One region of the Paenibacillus sp. plas6 genome, then DNA from elsewhere that is predicted to be linked to it. Evidence: predicted binding sites of a transcription regulator. Region 1 holds the regulator's gene; each other region holds the start of a gene.
What was found. Region 1 encodes Rex, which represses fermentation and respiration genes when NADH is low (regulators of the CRP and FNR family bind a similar motif). Its sites were predicted from a motif close to TTGTGAAATATTTCACAA; they were not measured.
Positions count from the first base shown of each region.

Region 2: a site for Rex is predicted at 1,583-1,600, ahead of adhE (bifunctional acetaldehyde-CoA/alcohol dehydrogenase). Genes of this name have one in related genera too.
Region 3: a site for Rex is predicted at 1,960-1,977, ahead of AC2TDL_RS12150 (helical membrane plugin domain-containing protein). Genes of this name have one in related genera too.
Region 4: a site for Rex is predicted at 2,704-2,721, ahead of AC2TDL_RS03065 (DoxX family membrane protein). Genes of this name have one in related genera too.

Region 1 is NZ_CM170151.1:63,088-67,555, forward strand. It holds gene AC2TDL_RS00235 (hypothetical protein) at 1-203, opposite strand, end outside; gene AC2TDL_RS00240 (amidohydrolase) at 205-1,500, opposite strand; gene AC2TDL_RS00245 (redox-sensing transcriptional repressor Rex) at 1,493-2,137, opposite strand; gene dinG (ATP-dependent DNA helicase DinG) at 2,191-4,468, opposite strand, start outside.
Region 2 is NZ_CM170151.1:663,258-667,725, forward strand. It holds gene AC2TDL_RS03080 (peptidoglycan recognition protein family protein) at 12-467, opposite strand; gene AC2TDL_RS03085 (Crp/Fnr family transcriptional regulator) at 681-1,439, shown strand; gene adhE (bifunctional acetaldehyde-CoA/alcohol dehydrogenase) at 1,774-4,371, shown strand; gene pflB (formate C-acetyltransferase) at 4,436-4,468, shown strand, end outside.
Region 3 is NZ_CM170151.1:2,701,660-2,706,127, forward strand. It holds gene AC2TDL_RS12140 (benzoate/H(+) symporter BenE family transporter) at 1-132, opposite strand, end outside; gene AC2TDL_RS12145 (NAD(P)/FAD-dependent oxidoreductase) at 202-1,392, opposite strand; gene AC2TDL_RS12150 (helical membrane plugin domain-containing protein) at 1,441-1,857, opposite strand; gene AC2TDL_RS12155 (IS6 family transposase) at 2,638-4,077, opposite strand; gene AC2TDL_RS12160 (Cof-type HAD-IIB family hydrolase) at 4,252-4,468, shown strand, end outside.
Region 4 is NZ_CM170151.1:658,579-663,046, forward strand. It holds gene AC2TDL_RS03055 (FAD-binding oxidoreductase) at 1-1,078, opposite strand, end outside; gene AC2TDL_RS03060 (FadR/GntR family transcriptional regulator) at 1,191-1,904, shown strand; gene AC2TDL_RS03065 (DoxX family membrane protein) at 2,112-2,648, opposite strand; gene AC2TDL_RS03070 (PAS domain-containing sensor histidine kinase) at 2,830-3,933, opposite strand; gene AC2TDL_RS03075 (response regulator transcription factor) at 3,923-4,468, opposite strand, start outside.

The DNA of each region.
Region 1 (4,468 bases):
AAGCTCTCGATGCTTTCTAAATCATAGGCTGCTCTCTGCTCGATTATTTTTTTAATATCGCTTTCTTGCTGCCAAACCTCGCTCTGAATGGAACGGTAAAAAAGTGCAATCAATGTAATGATTGCGACAAGCAACAACAAGATTAAAATAGTCCAGCGTCGTTTGGTCATTAACGGCGGTCGTTTTTTTTCAATTGCTCTCATTTTATTTCAATAGGCGCTGATAAGCTGCCTCTGCCTCATAACGAATTTTTTCCTCATCAAGTGTAAGCAGCTGTCTGTTTTTCACAAGTTGTTTACCAGCTACCCAAACATGCTGAACATCTCGTCCATTTGCAGCATATACAAGATGCGAAACAAGATCGGTACGCGGGAAGAAATGAGGCTGATCAATATTAATCGCAATAAAGTCAGCAGCTTTTCCAGCCTCTAAAATACCGATATGATTATGCCATATCGCTTGCGCACCAAGCGATGTGCCAAGTTGCAATGCTGTGTATGCAGGCACCGCAGTTGGATCACCATATACTCCTTTATGCAATAATGCAACTGCACGAATTTCCTGGAACAAATCTAAATTGTTATTACTTGCCACGCTATCTGTACCTAAAGACAGCTTTACCCCTTTTGCTAATAAGTCAGGCACACGAGCAACACCGCTGGCTAGCTTAAGATTGCTAATCGGATTATGAGATATGGAAGCGCCGCGAGTTGCTAATAAATCAATTTCTTCATCAGTCAAATGCACAGCATGAGCCAGCAATGCAGGACGACTAAAAAAGCCAAGCGCATCTAAGTGTGCTACAGGACGTTTTCCGTACTGATCAACATTTTGCTGAACTTCTGCTTTTGTTTCTGACATATGCGTATGTAGCGGCAAATCAAGCTCATGTGCAGCGGCAATAATACGCTCAATATAGTCAGGCGGGCAAGTATATGGGCTATGCGGAGATAGCATTGTTCGAATTCGTCCATCCCCCGCTCCGTTCCATTGCTTTGCAAAGCTAATCGCATCTTCAAGCTTAGCTGTTTGCTCCTCAGGAGAACATAAACCGATAACACCGCGAGTTAAAAACGCACGAATACCAGCTTCCACTGCGGCTCCTGCTACTTGATCCATACGATCATACATATCAACAAACGTTGTTGTTCCGCTTAATAGCATTTCCGCAATCGCCAAGTTGCTGCCGGCTCTTGTGTCCGCATCAACATATTTAGCCTCCATTGGCCACATTTTTTCTTGAAGCCATACTTGCAGTTGCTGATCATCTGAATAACCGCGCAGCAACGACATCGCAGCATGTCCATGCGTATTTACAAGTCCAGGCATAAACAATAAGCCTTTGCCATCAACTACTTCTGCCCCTTCGCAAGCAGCAGGCTCTTGTTCACCAACATATGAAATAACTCCGTTTTCTACTAACATATGTCCATGAAACACCTGCGGCTTGTCAGTTGCCATTGTAATGAAGGCACCATTTTTTACCCATATTTTACTCATTATTTTCCTCCTCTTTATGATTTAAGTAGTAGGCAAGACTTAATAATTCCTTTGTAAAATCAGCGTGTTGTACCCGTACCTCCTCAGGAGCACGTAAAATAGTTGGAGCGAAATTAAGAATCCCTTCAATTCCCCCTTCAATTAACTGATTGGCAACTGTTTGTGCTTCCTGAGCAGGAACGGTAATAATTCCGATGCGGATATTCATTTTCTTAATCGTTTCTGAAAGCTCTGACATCGGTTGAACAATTAAATTATTTATTTTTGTCCCGATTTTACCTTCGTATGAGTCAAATACCGCAACGATTTGCATATTATCCTTGCTATACTTATTATAGTTGCATAAAGCATGCCCCAAATTTCCTGCACCGATAAGTGCTACATTAATCGTTTGATTAATCTTTAGAATTTGCCGAATTTTATCAATTAAATAATCAACTTCATAGCCAATGCCCTTGCGACCAAAATCACCAAAGTATGCTAAATCCTTGCGTATTTGCGCAGGATTAAAATCTAATAAATGTCCAAGCTCTTGTGAAGATACTGTCTTAACCTCACGAACCTTTAACTCATTTAATACTTGCAAATACAAGGGTAATCGCTTGACGACAGCATCAGATATTTTTTCTTGTTTCAATTGATGCCCCTCCCTTTCTTTTACAACCAATCTTTCCTAGTACTATGAAGGATCTATGAAGGATTAAGCCATTGATCCATTCGTTGTACCATCTGGTCTGCAAACATTGTCTCAATTTTCGGACCTGGCAATGAATATAGAAAATGTTTGCCATAATAAGCTTCGATTACGCGTGTATCATAAATGATAACAATTCCTTTATCGGTTGCTGTGCGTACTAAACGCCCAAAACCTTGCTTAAAGCGAATAACCGCCTGCGGAATAGAAAGCTTCATAAACGGATTTTTCTTTTCGCGTAAAAGTAACTCTGACTTCGCTTCAACTAGCGGATGATTAGGCGGCTGGAATGGTAAGCGAACGATCGCTAAGCATTGCAATGCTTCTCCTGGGATGTCAACACCTTCCCAAAAACTGCTTGTACCTAGCAAAACAGATTGCTGTTGCTGTAAAAATCTTCTCGTCAGCTTCGTCCGGTTATTACTATCAATTCCTTGACCTAAAACGGTAATATTTTGAGGTTCAAGCAATTCCTTTAACGGATCATACACCTGCTTAAGCATTCTATAGGAAGTGAACAAAATAAGCATTTTGCCACCAAGCCCAACAGCGCAATCAAATAATGAGCTTACTAATTTATCTAAATACGACTGAGGTACGTTAGAACCCTTCAATACTGGAAAATCTCTTGGAATAATAACTAACGCCTGCTCACGATAACGAAACGGGGAATCAAGAATTACTTCATTGACTCGGTCCTCTAGCTCAAAATTGAGACCTAGCTGTTCTTTCACATAAGTGAAATTTTTTTGGATAGATAACGTCGCAGAGGTCATAATAACGCTATCTTTAACATTAAACAGATATTTTTTTAGCAATGGCGATACGTCTATTGGCGATGCTAATAATTGAACAGAACGAAACTTATAGTTCTGAGTTCCTTCCACCCAGTATACATAATCGTCCATTTTAAACCCAATAAATTGACGCAACTCATCCTTAATACGATTTAGCTCACGCACAACCCCATTTAAATCCGTTAATAATCCAGACAGTACAAGATCTTCATCTAATCGCTCTTTAATATCTGCAGCTAGCTTTTCTAATGACTTCGTAAAGCGATTGAGTCCAACATATACTTCATTTTCAGTTTCGACGATATTGCTCCAACGGCTCGGCAGATTGTTTTGATCTAGGCGCAGCACAAAACCTCCAGCCTGCTCTGTAGCATCATTGCCAGAAGTTTCTGCTTCAGCTGTTAAAATTTCATATAAATATTCAAACAGCTTGTCCCAATGCTCTTTAATATCTTGTAGCGTAGGGAAGGAAGTGTCGATTGCTTCTTGCCATGCTGCCAGATGATCATCTCCCTCCTGAGCAATTTTAACTCGCAGAGAAGGAAGTAAGCCGCTTCTACTGTCTTTAAACAAAGTGGTCATTGCATGAATATACGAAAAATAATTAATTTGGTTACCAAGATGTTTGCTTGCAACTTCTTCTAAATGATGCGCCTCGTCTAAAATTAAATTGTTATAGCTAGGCAACAGCCTATGATCGGCTTGAATATCAGTAAATACCATCGAATGATTCGTAATGCATACATCAGCGATATTCGCTTCATGCTTCGCACGATGATAGTAGCAACGTTTAAACCAAGGACAAGCTCGATTCAAACATGAGTCTGCATCACTAGCTACGGTATCCCAAAAGTCTTGACCACGTAAACCTAAATTTAGCTCTTCTTGATCGCCTGTTTCCGTTTCAGTTAACCAAATTACCATCTGTGATGCTGTAATTGGATCATCTACAGGTGTTGCAAAATCAAGTAAATTGAGCTTATGTTCAAATTTGCGCATACATAAATAATTGCTTCTCCCTTTTAACAAAGAAGCACGAAAAGGAAATGGCAAAACCTCATTCAAGAGAGGAATATCTCGATGACGCAGCTGTTCCTGCAAATTAATGGTATGGGTACTAACAACGATCTTTTGCTCCGCTTGGATGCCATAATATAAGGAAGGTATAAGGTAACCTAATGATTTTCCTGTTCCTGTCCCAGCCTCAATTAACAAATGCTTTTGTTTGCTAAGTGCATCAAAAACTTCGGAAAACATTTGCATTTGCGGCTCACGCCGTTCGTAGTTTTCATATAATGACTGAAAACGCTGTTGAACATCATCAATATATTGCTCGAAGCTGACATTGCCCTCGAAGTAACTGTTGGCATCCTCCATTTCACGTACAGAAGTTTCCTCTTGCCAAGGCTTCGCCTTCAAGGCAAATTGTCTGTAGTAATCATAATCCGCTGAGTCAAAAACTGCTCCTTGCTCAACA
Region 2 (4,468 bases), 600 kb from region 1:
TAAATTAGGCTTTAATTATTACTATTTTTCTCTAATATTAACTTATAATGCTCTATTATTTCCTGAATAAGCTGAGTGCCTGCTTGAATTTGCTCAGGTTCATAACTTCCATACTGTCGCCTGCCTATTAAAGCTACCAAAGAGCTGTCATTACTACTAATAAGCGGCCAAGCAGCGGCATGGCTTAGCTTCTCAGTCATCATAATTGCTTCATCAATCGGACGCACATAACTATTATCTCTGCGAAATTGAATGAAGCTGCCTGTTCTTAGCACTTCCCCAGTCAAACCAAGCTGCGCATGCTGTCGGATTTTTTCTGTTCGCTTGCTTATACTGCCAATGACCGTATCCCAACGAACTTTTTTAGTATCCCGCTCAACTAAACCAATTGCGGTTAAGTCGCTGTTCGTCACAACAGACAACTGAGTTAGCTTTTGCTCAATCATCATTCGCATGTTGGTAATCATAAATGATGTGCTCCTTTCTTAATTGATTCATACTATAGTTAATTTTTATCCTGAATGACTTATTCTGAATATCTTCCATTATAATGCGAGATTGTCCTCCTGTATGTCAGGGAAACCCCTTAAAAAGATGTAGGAGTTCTCCCGATATTCAAACAATCGTCGGCAATGTATAGTATAGATATGGAAACCTTTCTTGAGGAGATGACGCACTTCATGAGTATTTATTTTGATTCTAATGCTGCAAAAGTTAAGCGACCAGAAAACAAGCAACGCCCCGGCTCACTTAGTACTGCTTTCACCGATGAACAGCTTGATCTGTTAGCATCTGTCATGCACATAAAAAAATACTCTGCAGGTACTCATTTGTTCTGGGAAGGTGATGAGGCCACAGCGGTGTATTGGATTCTAAAAGGACGTGTCAAAATACGCAAATCAACTTCGGATGGCAAAGACTTATTACTATCTATCCTGCAAGCTGATGATATGATTGCCGATATTGATGCTTGGGATACAACTCATCGTTACTCCGCTGAAACGATTGACGATGTCGAAGTAGGGGTTATCCCGCGTCTTCAGCTGGAAATGCTCATGTGCAAATATGGTGATTTTGCTTACCGTTATGCAATGTGGATGGGGCTTATTCAACGTAAAACGGAATCTAAACTTCGCGATCTTCTGATGGGCGGTAAAAACGGAGCTTTAGCGTCTACGTTAATTCGTCTTTGTAACAGCTTTGGTGAATATGATGGAAATGGCATTAAGATTAATATAAAATTAACGAACAATGAGCTAGCAGAACTGGTTGGAACAACTCGTGAAGGAGTCAACCGTTTACTAGCTGCTATGAAAAAAGAAGGTATTCTTTGCAACGAAGCAAATGGCATCATTAAAGTAATCGACTTACCAGCATTAAAGGATATGGCAGGATGCCCGCTATGCCCTACTTGTCCAAAAGAAATCTGTCGCTTATAGCTAAAAACACCTGTAGTTTCGTCACTTGTGAAAAGTGCACGGCAACAACAGGTGTTTTGTTTTTGTTTAATTAATAGCGGACGATTGAGAATGAACTGTCGCAATAGTAAGCATTTGACTAATCCATTTATTTGTAAAAAACTTTGTGATTTTTAGCACATCATTATTTCGCGATTATAACTACAATAAAGCTATACAATAAAGCGCTATTATAAATGACTATTGAGATATAGTTGTAAGGGAAAGTCAAACCTTGTTTGGCTAAGCTGCTTTTCATCAAAATGAAAAGTTTCTTACTTTACATTCTTTCGATGGAAAGTTAAGGGGGAGGATTATGATGGCACTTAAGGAATCAAGACTCCAACAATTTAATAAAGATACACCTTTTGTTAACGAAGTTTTGCAACATGCTAAACAAGCATCTGAACAATATGCAAATCTGAATCAGCAACATATTGATAACATCGTGCAGAGCATGACGCTTGCAGGGATTCAACGCCATATGGAGCTTGCTAAGCTTGAATTGGAAGAAACAAAAAGAGGTGTATTTGAAGATAAGATCGTTCTTAATATGCATGCAACAGAGAGCATCTATCACGGAATTAAGTATATGAAAACTGTTGGCGAAATCGAAAATAACGAATATGAGGGCTACAAGTTAATTGCCGAGCCAATCGGCACAATTCTTTCGATTATTACGGAAACAGCACCAGTATCAAGTATTTTGTTTCAAGCACTGATTGCTGTAAAAACAAGAAACCCGATTATATTTGTTTTTCGAAAAGAAGCGCTGAAAAGCAGTGTTGAAGCAGTACAGACTGTACGGGATGCAGCCATTTTAGCAGATGCTCCGAATTATGCATTGCAATGGCTTGATCATCATACCTACTCTGAAATTTTGGCATGTATGTCGCATCCTGATATTGCCTTAGTCATTTCGAATGGTGATGAAGCTGTTGCCCATACTGCGAAGCAACTAGGTAAAGCAACGATAAGTGTAGCTTATGGCAACACTCCTTGCTACATTGATGCATCGGCTGATTTAAAACAGGCCATCACAGATATTATATTGTCTAAAAATTTCGATAATGGAATGATGTTTACTGCCGAACAAGCACTTATTATTCACGATAAGCTTTATGATCAAGCGGTTCGCATGTTAGATGTGCTAGGCTGTTACGTATTAGATGAAGCTGAATGTAAACATGTAGCAATTCAGTTATTCAACGAACAAGGTGCTTTACGAACAAGCTATATCGGAAAATCTGCTAGCGAGCTGGCAGCAGCTGCTGGAATAGAAATTGCTGCAGATTCGAAGCTAATCATAGCACCGCAAAGTGAGATTAGTGAGAAAAATCCGTTATCGCGAATTAAACCAGCTCCGATACTGGCACTTTACCGTGCTGACGATGCTGAACATGCAATTCATCTTGCCGAACAGTTGTTGCAACTCGGCTCAGTTAAACATACTGCAGTGATTCATAGCCATGACGAGGATGTTATCGAGCGTTTTTCTCAGCAATTGCAAGCTAATCGCCTAACCATCAACGCTCCTTCGATTGAATCAGTGTTAAGCTTCCGCGATAAGGAACATCTCCCATTCGCTGCCTTAGGCTATCAATCGTCGCTAGCACCACAACATCTGAACAGCGAGCTGCTTCATATTAAAAAAGTGGCAAATCGCAACGTTGAAATGCAGTGGTTTAAAATACCGCCGAAGCTGTATTTCTCAGCTGGAGCAACACAGTATTTAAGCAAAATGCCTGATATTAACCGTGTGATGATTGTGACCGATCATAATATGGAAAGGCTTGGTTACGTTGAAAAAGTGCAATATTACTTGCATCAGCGTACAAAACCAGTACAAATTGATATATTTGCTCAAGTGAAAGAAGAACCAACGATAGACTTAGTTATGCAAGGCAGCAATCGAATGCATGCCTTCCAGCCAGATTGTATCGTGGCACTTGGCGGCGGTTCAGTTATCGATGCAGCTAAAGCGATGTGGTTATTTTATGAAAGCCCAGAAACCAACTTCGATACGATTAAAATGAAATTTTTGAATATTCGCAATCGTGTCTACAAATATCCGCATCTCGGTAAACGTGCAAAGCTAGTAGCGATTCCGACAACATCAGGAACTGGCTCAGAAGTAACGTCTTTTGCAACCATTACAGATACAAGTAAAGGTCAGTCCAAATATCCACTTGCCGATTATGAGCTGACACCAGATGTAGCAATAATTGATGCTGAATACACAGCAACCTTGGAGCCATCAATTATTGCCGATACAGGAATGGATGTTTTGACTCATGCAATCGAAGCTTACGTTTCCATTATGGCAAATGATTTTAGCGATGGACTTGCAATTAAAGCAATTCAGCTTGTCTTAGAAAATTTGGAGAAATCTTATGCAGTAGCAGATCCAATTGCTCGTGAAAAAATGCATAACGCTTCGACGATCGCAGGCATGGCATTTTCCAATGCATTCTTAGGTATTTGCCATAGTCTCTCTCACAAATTCAGTGCAGAGTTTGGCTTGCCGCACGGTCGAGCAAATGCGATCTTGCTGCCACATATTATTCGCTATAATTCATCGCGACCGACGAAGTTTCAAAGCTTCGCTAATTATAAACATTTCCAAGCGGATGTACGCTACGCAGAAATTGCTAGACTTGCAGGCTTACCTGCTTACACCTCCACTGAAGGAGTTAACAGCTTAATCTCTTGCGTACGCGGACTTAATCGCTCGCTTGGAATTCCCGAAAGCTTTCAAGAAGCTGGTATTTCTGCTACCTGCTTTGAGTCAAAGGTTAATTATTTAGCAGAACGAGCATTTGAAGATCAATATACCAATTACAACCCGAGGTTACCTCTTGTCTCCGAGCTCGCCGAGTTATATCGACAAGCATTTTATGGAGATTTCAAATAAATAAAGAGGATTTTATTCGCTACAATTCTATTTATTTTATTAAGTGAATCGAGGAGGAGTCACCATGAGTACAGTACAAACCGTTCACACCAACGGA
Region 3 (4,468 bases), 1.9 Mb from region 1:
AGTAAACATCCAAGATAATAAACCATGACTGTTAATCCCTAACTGATTTGCACTATGCACAACGAGAATCGCACCGCCAGTACAAGCTAGTAAAGCAGACATTAAGCCTGTTGACCATAATTTAGCATTCATGTTGTAAGACTCCTAAAGCAAGCAGCCATTCTGTCCAATGACAAAATGGCTGCAAGATAAAAATTTATTCTAAAGTTTAGTATGAAGTACAGTACGCATAGACTTGATGTGGGAAAGGTAACGAATGTTACTTGCTTCTTTCATCAAAGTAGCAGGCAATCCTGTAAGCGCTGTGTTACTTGCACCTACAGTTGCTACTGCGTCTTTACGACCAAGTGATGCTAGTGTACCAGAGTTAACTGGTTGGAATTTTTCCATTGGTTTGTTGTTGAAGAATGCATATAGGTTGTAGCCAGCTAGCTCACCCATTTGCCAAGCGTTTTGTGCAGTTGGTGCGTAAGGACGACCGCCTTCTTCTGGGAATGCAAGAGCAGCATCACCAACAACAAATACATCATTGTGAGATTTAGATTGCAAATATTCGTTAACTGCAGCTTTACCGCGATCGCATTCAAGACCGGATTCAGCAACAATTGGAAGTGCAGCTACGCCGCCAGTCCATACAAGAGTGTTAGCTTCAATTGTTTCGCCTGTTTTAAGCTCAATTTTGTTGCCAACAACACCAGTAACAGGAACTCCAGTAATAAATTCAACACCGCGTTTGGATAGACTTTCTGTAGCGCGTTGAATAAGTGGGTCAGGAAGAACTGGTAGAATTTTAGGACCAGCTTCAACTAGCTTAATTTTAAGCTCGGAGAAAGGCACTCCATATTTTTTAGCGATTTGAGGGAAGTTGTCGATAATTTCGCCAACAAGCTCAACACCTGTTAAGCCGCCTCCGCCGATAACGATTGTAGCATCAGCTGCATTTTTAGTTTTTGCATAAGATTTGATGCGTTCTTCGATATGGTTGTAAATTCTTTTAGCATCGTCAACAGATTTTAGAACCATGCTGTTTTCCTCTAGGCCTGGAATTCCGAAGAAACCAGTTTGACTTCCTAGTGCAACAACAAGTGCATCATAAGAAAGTGTATATCCATCAGAAAGCTTAACTTCTTTTTTATCTACAGAGAAAGAAGTAACTTTTCCGATACGAACAGTTACATCAAAGTTTTTAAATAATGTTTTTAAAGGAATTGCAACCGCTTCTTCATTAATTGTACCACCAGCTAAGCGGTGTAGTTCAGTAATGATTTGATGTGTAGGGTATTGGTTAACGACAGTAATTTTTGCTTCGTTTTTGTCCAGATATTTGCGAACAGTTTGCGCAGCAAGTACGCCGCCATAACCTGCACCCAAAATGACAATATGTTTAGACATAGTTAGTCCTCCGTCCATACGTTAAATTACGTGAAATGATTTCGATAATTATTTTTTCGAACGCTCGTTCGCAACTTCAAGATATGCATTAATAAAGCGGAAAAGTTTTTGTGCTTGAGGATCTTTTAGCATTTTCATTAGGCCAAAGACACCGATAACTTCATCTCTTTGCTCAGCACGGTCTTTTGCTTCAACTGCATTAAGTGCGATTTGTCTTGCTCCTTCAATAACTGGTCCAACGATTTCGCTAGTTGCATGTACGATATCGTTTTTGAACACTTCGTCAGTAGCAAGCTGTTTTGTAAACGAGTAAGCTTTAGTTAACGTACTTACCATTTCAGTAAGCTGTGGAAGCTGATCCACTAACGTGTTTAGCGATGCTTGCACTTGTGGGTTAGCCAGCTTTTCCAACAATTGTTGATCTGCAGTCACAGCAGATTGCGTTTGTGTGTTTGTTTCTGACATATCCAGGTCTCCTTTAAATAAACTACTTTAGCCGATTTTCATCGTCCATGCCAAGGCTGCGCACATAACAAGACCTCACCGTACTCAATTTCAGTAGGTGTATTGTGATAAATTTCACCTGTTAGATTAGATGGAGGTCAAGTTCGATTGACATCTTGGCGTAAGCCGTTATTTTCATTATAGCGTAAGTTGACAAAAACGTCTCTATGTGTGAAGCAAATTTCTCGAAAATGTGACAAATAAAAAAAGAAATTTTCAAAAAATCATCATAATTTGCTCGTTGCATATATGCTTTACTTATAGCTTATGCATTTTTGCTCAAATTTATTTATCTTTACACATGTACAATTGCCCACGAATTATCAGGAAGGCTGAAATAAGTGGCAAAAATCACTTTCAGACGATCGAAAGCAGGTTATGATTAATTTGTGGAAATCTCACAAGTAAGATCTGTTGACCTATTTACTATTAGCTAACTGATCATGCATTATTGCATAATAAGCAAGTTCTTACTTGTATTCCATGGTAGTGTCAAAAGTTCTATGAAAACTCAATAGGTGTTCGGGTCGTCTCCCATTTGTTGGGTGGAAAGGCCACGCAATCGCTCTTGACAAACACGCCAATGGTTTGACTCTACTTTAACAAGGGCGACGGGGACAAAAAGAAGGCATGCTAAATAGCCCTTGGTTTTTCCATTTTAAACCATTGGCTAGTTCGGTTTGTCAAGAGTTCGCTCCGCCGATTGCTCGTTTTTACTTCGGGCTCTGCTAAACCAAAAAGTTAGGCTGGTTGTTGTTCGTTAATCCATTGTTGTGCTAAAGCGATCAGTTTAGTCCATCTCGCAGGCATATTCGGGAGCTGCAGTAACTCTGGATTAAGCACTGGCACCTTACCTTCTAATGCAGAATGAGGCCTTAAAAAGTTAAAGTAAGCTACAAACAGGGTCACAAAAGAAACAGATCCTTGTTCGGATCCAAACCCGTGTGTTGAACGATAATTGCCTTTAAATGTGCGATTTAGTCTTTCGATAACTTGTTTGAGATGCCTATACTCCGTTGACACAGGATCTTCATTGGTAAGTCCAATAACCTGCTTGATGTCGAACTGAATATCGTGTTGAGCGAAAAAGTGCTGAGCTAAGAGATAAATCGGATTGCCATCCACCACAAATGTAAGATCTTTAGGAATCTCTTTCAGTTTCATTAAGACATCATCAATGGCACGGATTGCTGACACTGTATCCCGATTTGGCGATACTGGGTAAGACAAAATAATCTTTTTTACCGCATCAAAGAAGAAAAACAAGTAATGCCAACGCCCATTCACCTTGATGTAGGTTTCGTCTCCACAGAACTGGTCAGAAAGTTCGTAGGGATAATAATCTACGTAAGGCTTAAGTATTAGGGCAACTGCATTCTCATAATTTAAAATACTTTGATGCGATATGCTTACCCCATGTACATCTTTCATGAGTGCAGCTGTTTTACGGGCCGAAAGTCCATAGTTGACATGATAGGTTAAAATGAGCCCCAAAGTATGTGGCGACGCATACAGCCTGGATAAATCAACCTTGGGCTTTTTGGGGGAAGACTTAGACAATGGCTGAAAATCGATGTGAAACTGCCGGAAAATGTATCTTAACTTAAAGGATTGAGGATCTTTTTTAAACTGTCTCTTCTCTTTCGAAGACATACCATTTAGTTTCTTTTGGTAATAGGGACAATCATTATTTTTACACTTGAACACGTTAAAGTCTTTTCGCTCTTTGATTTTTTCAAGAGTCTTAGAACAATGAGGACACTTTAAAATGGCCTCTTTCAAATAGCGGCTCTTATCATTAAACAGACAGGAACATACCTTACATTGATACTGTCCTTTGCCCCCATTATTGGCATAAAGATAATCCGATGGAGCACCACACTTCGGACAGTTCATAGATTTAGGTACAGTCGTCTTTGCATTCAAACGCCTTTGAACAGGCTTTAGATGTTTACCGTTTTTCTCTAGGTATTCTGTTAGAAGGATTCGATAATCAAGCTTCTGAAGAGTTTCGTTGATCGGAAGATCATCCACCTGAAGCTTACGATATGGTTTATTGATTGGCTCTTCTTTAGGTTTATCAAACATGTTTTTACCGATAAGAAGAGTAAGTAAAGTTTTAATAATTTGATCTTGGTACTTGATAAATTCAAGTAAATAGGTTAATAATTGAGGATACAAACTTGTCACTTCCTAGTTGTTTGGGATTAAGTGTTCGGTGTGGTAACCTTACTTTTAACCTAAAACTATGGGGGTGGCAAGTTTTTTGCTTTCCGAGACTTATATATCAAGGAAAACCCTCAATTATATATATAAAGTTTTTACAATACGTATTCCATAAAGGGAGAGGAATTTATGAAGTTAATCGCATCAGATATGGATGGAACGCTGCTTAACGAGTATTGGCGAATAAGTGAAGAAAATCGCGCAGCAATACTTGAAGCACAGGCAGCAGGGATAGAAGTCGTTATTGCTACAGGCAGACCCTATAGCAATGTCAATGTTATTTTGGAAGAGGCAGGCTTAACCTGTCCCGTAATTAGTTTAAATGGTGCCGAAACACGTGATGCAA
Region 4 (4,468 bases), 600 kb from region 1:
CGATGTCATTAATTTGCAAAATCATATCAGCAATTTTTGAACGCGGAACTGTCGCATCTTCGAGTATCGTTGTCGGTCTTAATCTTGCTAAAGCAGTAAAGGCACTGCGGCGCGCTGTTAGCAGTTTTTCCGCTTCTTCTGCAGTTTGTGCCATTTCAACACGATCTGCCTTTTGCAACTTACAGATTTCATAGATGCTATCAATATCACGTTCTACTACTTCAGGCTCACCGTCCTGCTCAATGATTAGAATAGCTGCCATATCACGCGGCAAACCGATTTTAGCAAAATCATCTACTACTTTAATTGTTGCATTATCTAAGATTTCAAGCGTTGCAGGTATAATTTGCTTTTTAATAATGTCGGAAACTGTACGAGCTGCTCCATAAATATCTTTATACATTGCAACCATTGTTTTCTTCGTTTTTGGTTTAGGAATAAGTTTTAAGATTGCTTCAGTAATAACTGCTAACGTTCCTTCTGAACCAACTAGCAGCTTCGTTAAATCATAACCTGCGACATCTTTAGTAAGCTTGCCGCCTGTACGAATGATTTCTCCGTTTGGCAATACCGCTGTTAAACCAAGCACATAATCCTTCGTAGTTCCATATTTTAAGCCACGTAGCCCCCCAGAGCATTCAGCAATGTTTCCGCCGATCGTTGATATTTTCATACTGCTTGGATCAGGCGGATAAAACAAACCAAGCTCCTCAACATGAGTAATAAACTGTCCTGTAATAACACCTGGCTGCACAGTCGCAGTTAAATTATCCATGTCTACCTCTAAAATACGATTCATGCGATGCATCACCATTACAATACCGCCATTTACTGGTGTCGTACCGCCGCATAAATTAGAACCCGATCCTCGAGTTATAATTGGAATTTGATTTTGATTTGCAATAGCCATAATCTTGCTTACTTGCTCAGTTGTTTCAGGATAAATTACCCCATCAGGCAATGCCTGCAGCATCGGTGTACCGTCATAGGAGTGAGCGATTAACGCTTCTTGATCCACGCGAAAATATTGGTCACCTACAATTGATTTTAATTGCTTAATGATCAGTTCGTTAAGCATATGTTGTCCTCCAATTCAAGAAAATAGAACAGGTCATCTGATGACTTTCCATTGCTTCTAGTTTAAATTTCTTGTACAGTATAGTCAAGATGATTTTATCGGGGGAGATTTTGTGCAAACGATAAAAGTAGAAACGGAAAAAGGACATGAGATTGTTAAACGCATTATTTTAGGACAAATAAAAAATGGTGAGCTAAAACCAGGAGAGCGATTACCTTCTGTCGTTGAACTTAGTAGCCAATTAGGAGTTGGCCGCTCAACATTACGTGAAGCGCTTAGTGCCTTAAAAGCAATGGGCTGGATTGAAGTAAAGCATGGCGGTGGAACATTTGTAAGCAAAATTTTACCGAGTGCACAAGAAAGTGCGCCTGATCCTTTTCAACAATCAGATAACATTCGTGAGCTGCTTGAAGTGAGAATTTGGTTGGAAAGCGGTTCATCTGCTGCTGCAGCTGAACGACGCACCGATCAGGATCTGCAAAAAATTCAAAGCATCCTGCACAAAATGGAAGAGGCTATTTTAAATAATGATCGGAAGCTGAGTGAGCTTGCAGATGTAGAATTTCATTTAGCTATAGCTGAAGCTTCTCATAATGAACTGCTTTATAACCTAATGAGTTCATTAAGCAGCAAAATGAGTGAAACGATTGGAGCAACGCGCGAGCTGCGCTTTTTTGGCGATGCCTCTTCAACAAGTCTGCTGCATAAAGAACATCAAAGTATATATGAAGCTATTAAGCAAGGCAACCGTTCACTAGCCAATGAACTCATGCTGACTCATTTGCTTAAAGTTCAGCAAACATTAAATTCTAGCTTGCAAAGTTAAGCTCTTTTTCTCTTTAAAAACGTTATGACAGAAATAGTACATTAATTAAAAATAAGCTATTGCTCATCAGCACCGTTAGTTCTGCAAACTAACTATCGTTGATGACAATAGCTTATTTTTAATTTATCCTTATTCAATTGATTAATTTACAGTTATCAACTTCTAGCTCTGTCCTGCAGTTGCCTATGCTTAGTCTGCTGTTAACACTTATGCTTTTAGCTCAACGTCCCGCTTCGCAGCAGTTTTTCTAAACTTAGCAAACAACTTATCACCGACATTGGCTTTAAGCCAAGGATTTACAAAATAGTCTCCGCCAAATTTACCAGCATTGCCTGCCGCTAACATAACGAGGAATCCTAAAAGAATCATATAAGGATTCGTGCTGACAGTACCTGCGAACATAAACATAAAGTTCATTAGTAAGCCAAAAAATGCTGCTGGTAAAGTTAATATTCCTGTAATTAGTCCTATGCCGACTAATAACTCACCCCATGGAATAATAAAGTTAATAACATCAACCATTGGCAAGGCAACATGTTCTATAAAAGCATTGTAGGTAGGGTATAACACCTCTTCTCCCTTAGCCACTGGATTGTTAATCACATTGGTTAAATATCCTGTCGCATCGAAAGTTCCAGTTGTTACTTTCCCCCATGCACTTGTTATCCATTTATAACCAAGAATAATTCGTATGATAGCTACTATAATGGCTGCGTACTTATTTTCTCGCCAAAACTTTAACATATCAATCACTCCTTGTTATTTATGACTTTAGTATATATTGTCTAATTAATAAAGTATGTGATAAAAATCACAAATATTTGTAATTTTACCATCACAATTTCAAAACAAAAAAACTTTCGCTATCTGTTTAGATAAAGCGAAAGTTTCGTGATTGCCTGGAAACTATATCATTTAAAAACGATTATTTTGGGATAGTTAGCCGAACAGTTGTGCCTTGTCCAGGAGCGGACGTAATCATTAACTTGCCTCCTATACCGTTTGCACGCTCTTCCATACTAAATAAGCCGACACCTCTTTGAGCTAGTTTGCTGCTGTCGAAGCCTACTCCATGATCGGTAATTGCAATAACAACCTCTCCTGCTTCCTCCTGAACAGAAATAATTGCTTCATCAACGTCAGCATACTTCGCAATATTCGTTAATGCTTCTTGAATTACACGATAAATGACCGTTTCCTTCTCCGAGCTAAGTCGTTGCTTTAGCTTGCCTTCCGTCTTAACTTCAATGCCGAAATGCTCTGTATATTTTTCAATATAAGTGCGAATCGCAGGCTCTACTCCTAAATCATCAAGCACCGATGGTCGAATTTGCCATGCCATGCTGCGAACATCCTGCATCATACCGCTTACTTGCTCTCGCAGTTGCTGCAATTGCTCTAGATCAGGATGATTCCCTATCACATGATCAATTTGAATCATCAATGAGAACAGACTTTGTCCAATTCCATCATGCAACTCACGAGAAATACGCTTCCGTTCCTCCTCTTGCACCTCCATGACTTTAACCATCATTTCTTTCAAGTCTTTTTCAGCTTGCTTAAGCTTCGTAACCTCATTACGAATAGCTAAATATTGGTAAGGTTTATCATTGTCATCGAGAAAAGGCACAATTGTCGTATAAACCCAATAATAAGTGCCGTCCTTTGCGCGATTTTTAATTTCACCTGTCCATATTTTTCCTGATGAAATCGTAGCCCATAAATCACGGAAATAAGATTTCGGATGGTATCCTGAATTAATAATACGATGATCTTGACCTAAAAGCTCTTCCCTACTGTATTTTGATATTTCTACAAACTTATCATTCACATAAATTATTTTGCCTCTAACGTCGGTAATCGCTACAATTGAGCTGACATTTAACGCATATTGCACATCAACAAGCTGAGTTAACCGTTGCTTTGTTAAATTATAGAGTTCCTTATCCTCCATTTGCATTTCCAAATTGATAAGCAATCTATCTATTTCATCGTATTGATTTCGCTCTGATCGATTATTATTCTTCATCAAATTGCAACAGCCCCTTTTGCAATGCATATTTAATAAGCTCAGGACGTGTTTTCAATCCTAGCTTCTCCATTAAGTTGCTTTTATGTGTTTCAACCGTCTTTACACTAATAAATAACTGCTGGGCTATTTCTTTATTTGAGTATCCTTTTGCAAGCCAGCTAAGCACTTCTCTTTCACGATCTGAAAGCTGTTGATAAGTAGAATCCTCGACAGGAGCATGCTTATTACTATGGATAAATTGACTCATTAGCTTTTTTGTTGCAGAAGGATATAGGTAAGCATCTCCTGCAGCAACAGTTATAATTGCAGAGACTAGCTCTTCATGCGGTGCATTTTTCAGGATATACCCTGATGCCCCTGCCTTAATTGCCTGAAATAAATATTGATCATCATCATGCATAGTCAAAATAAGGATATTAACCTCTGGCATAAGCTTTTTAAGTTCTGCTGAGGCAGTCATGCCATCTTTACCATGAGGCATACTTAAATCCATTAATACAACGTCTGGCTTTAATTGCTGTACACGTGCGAT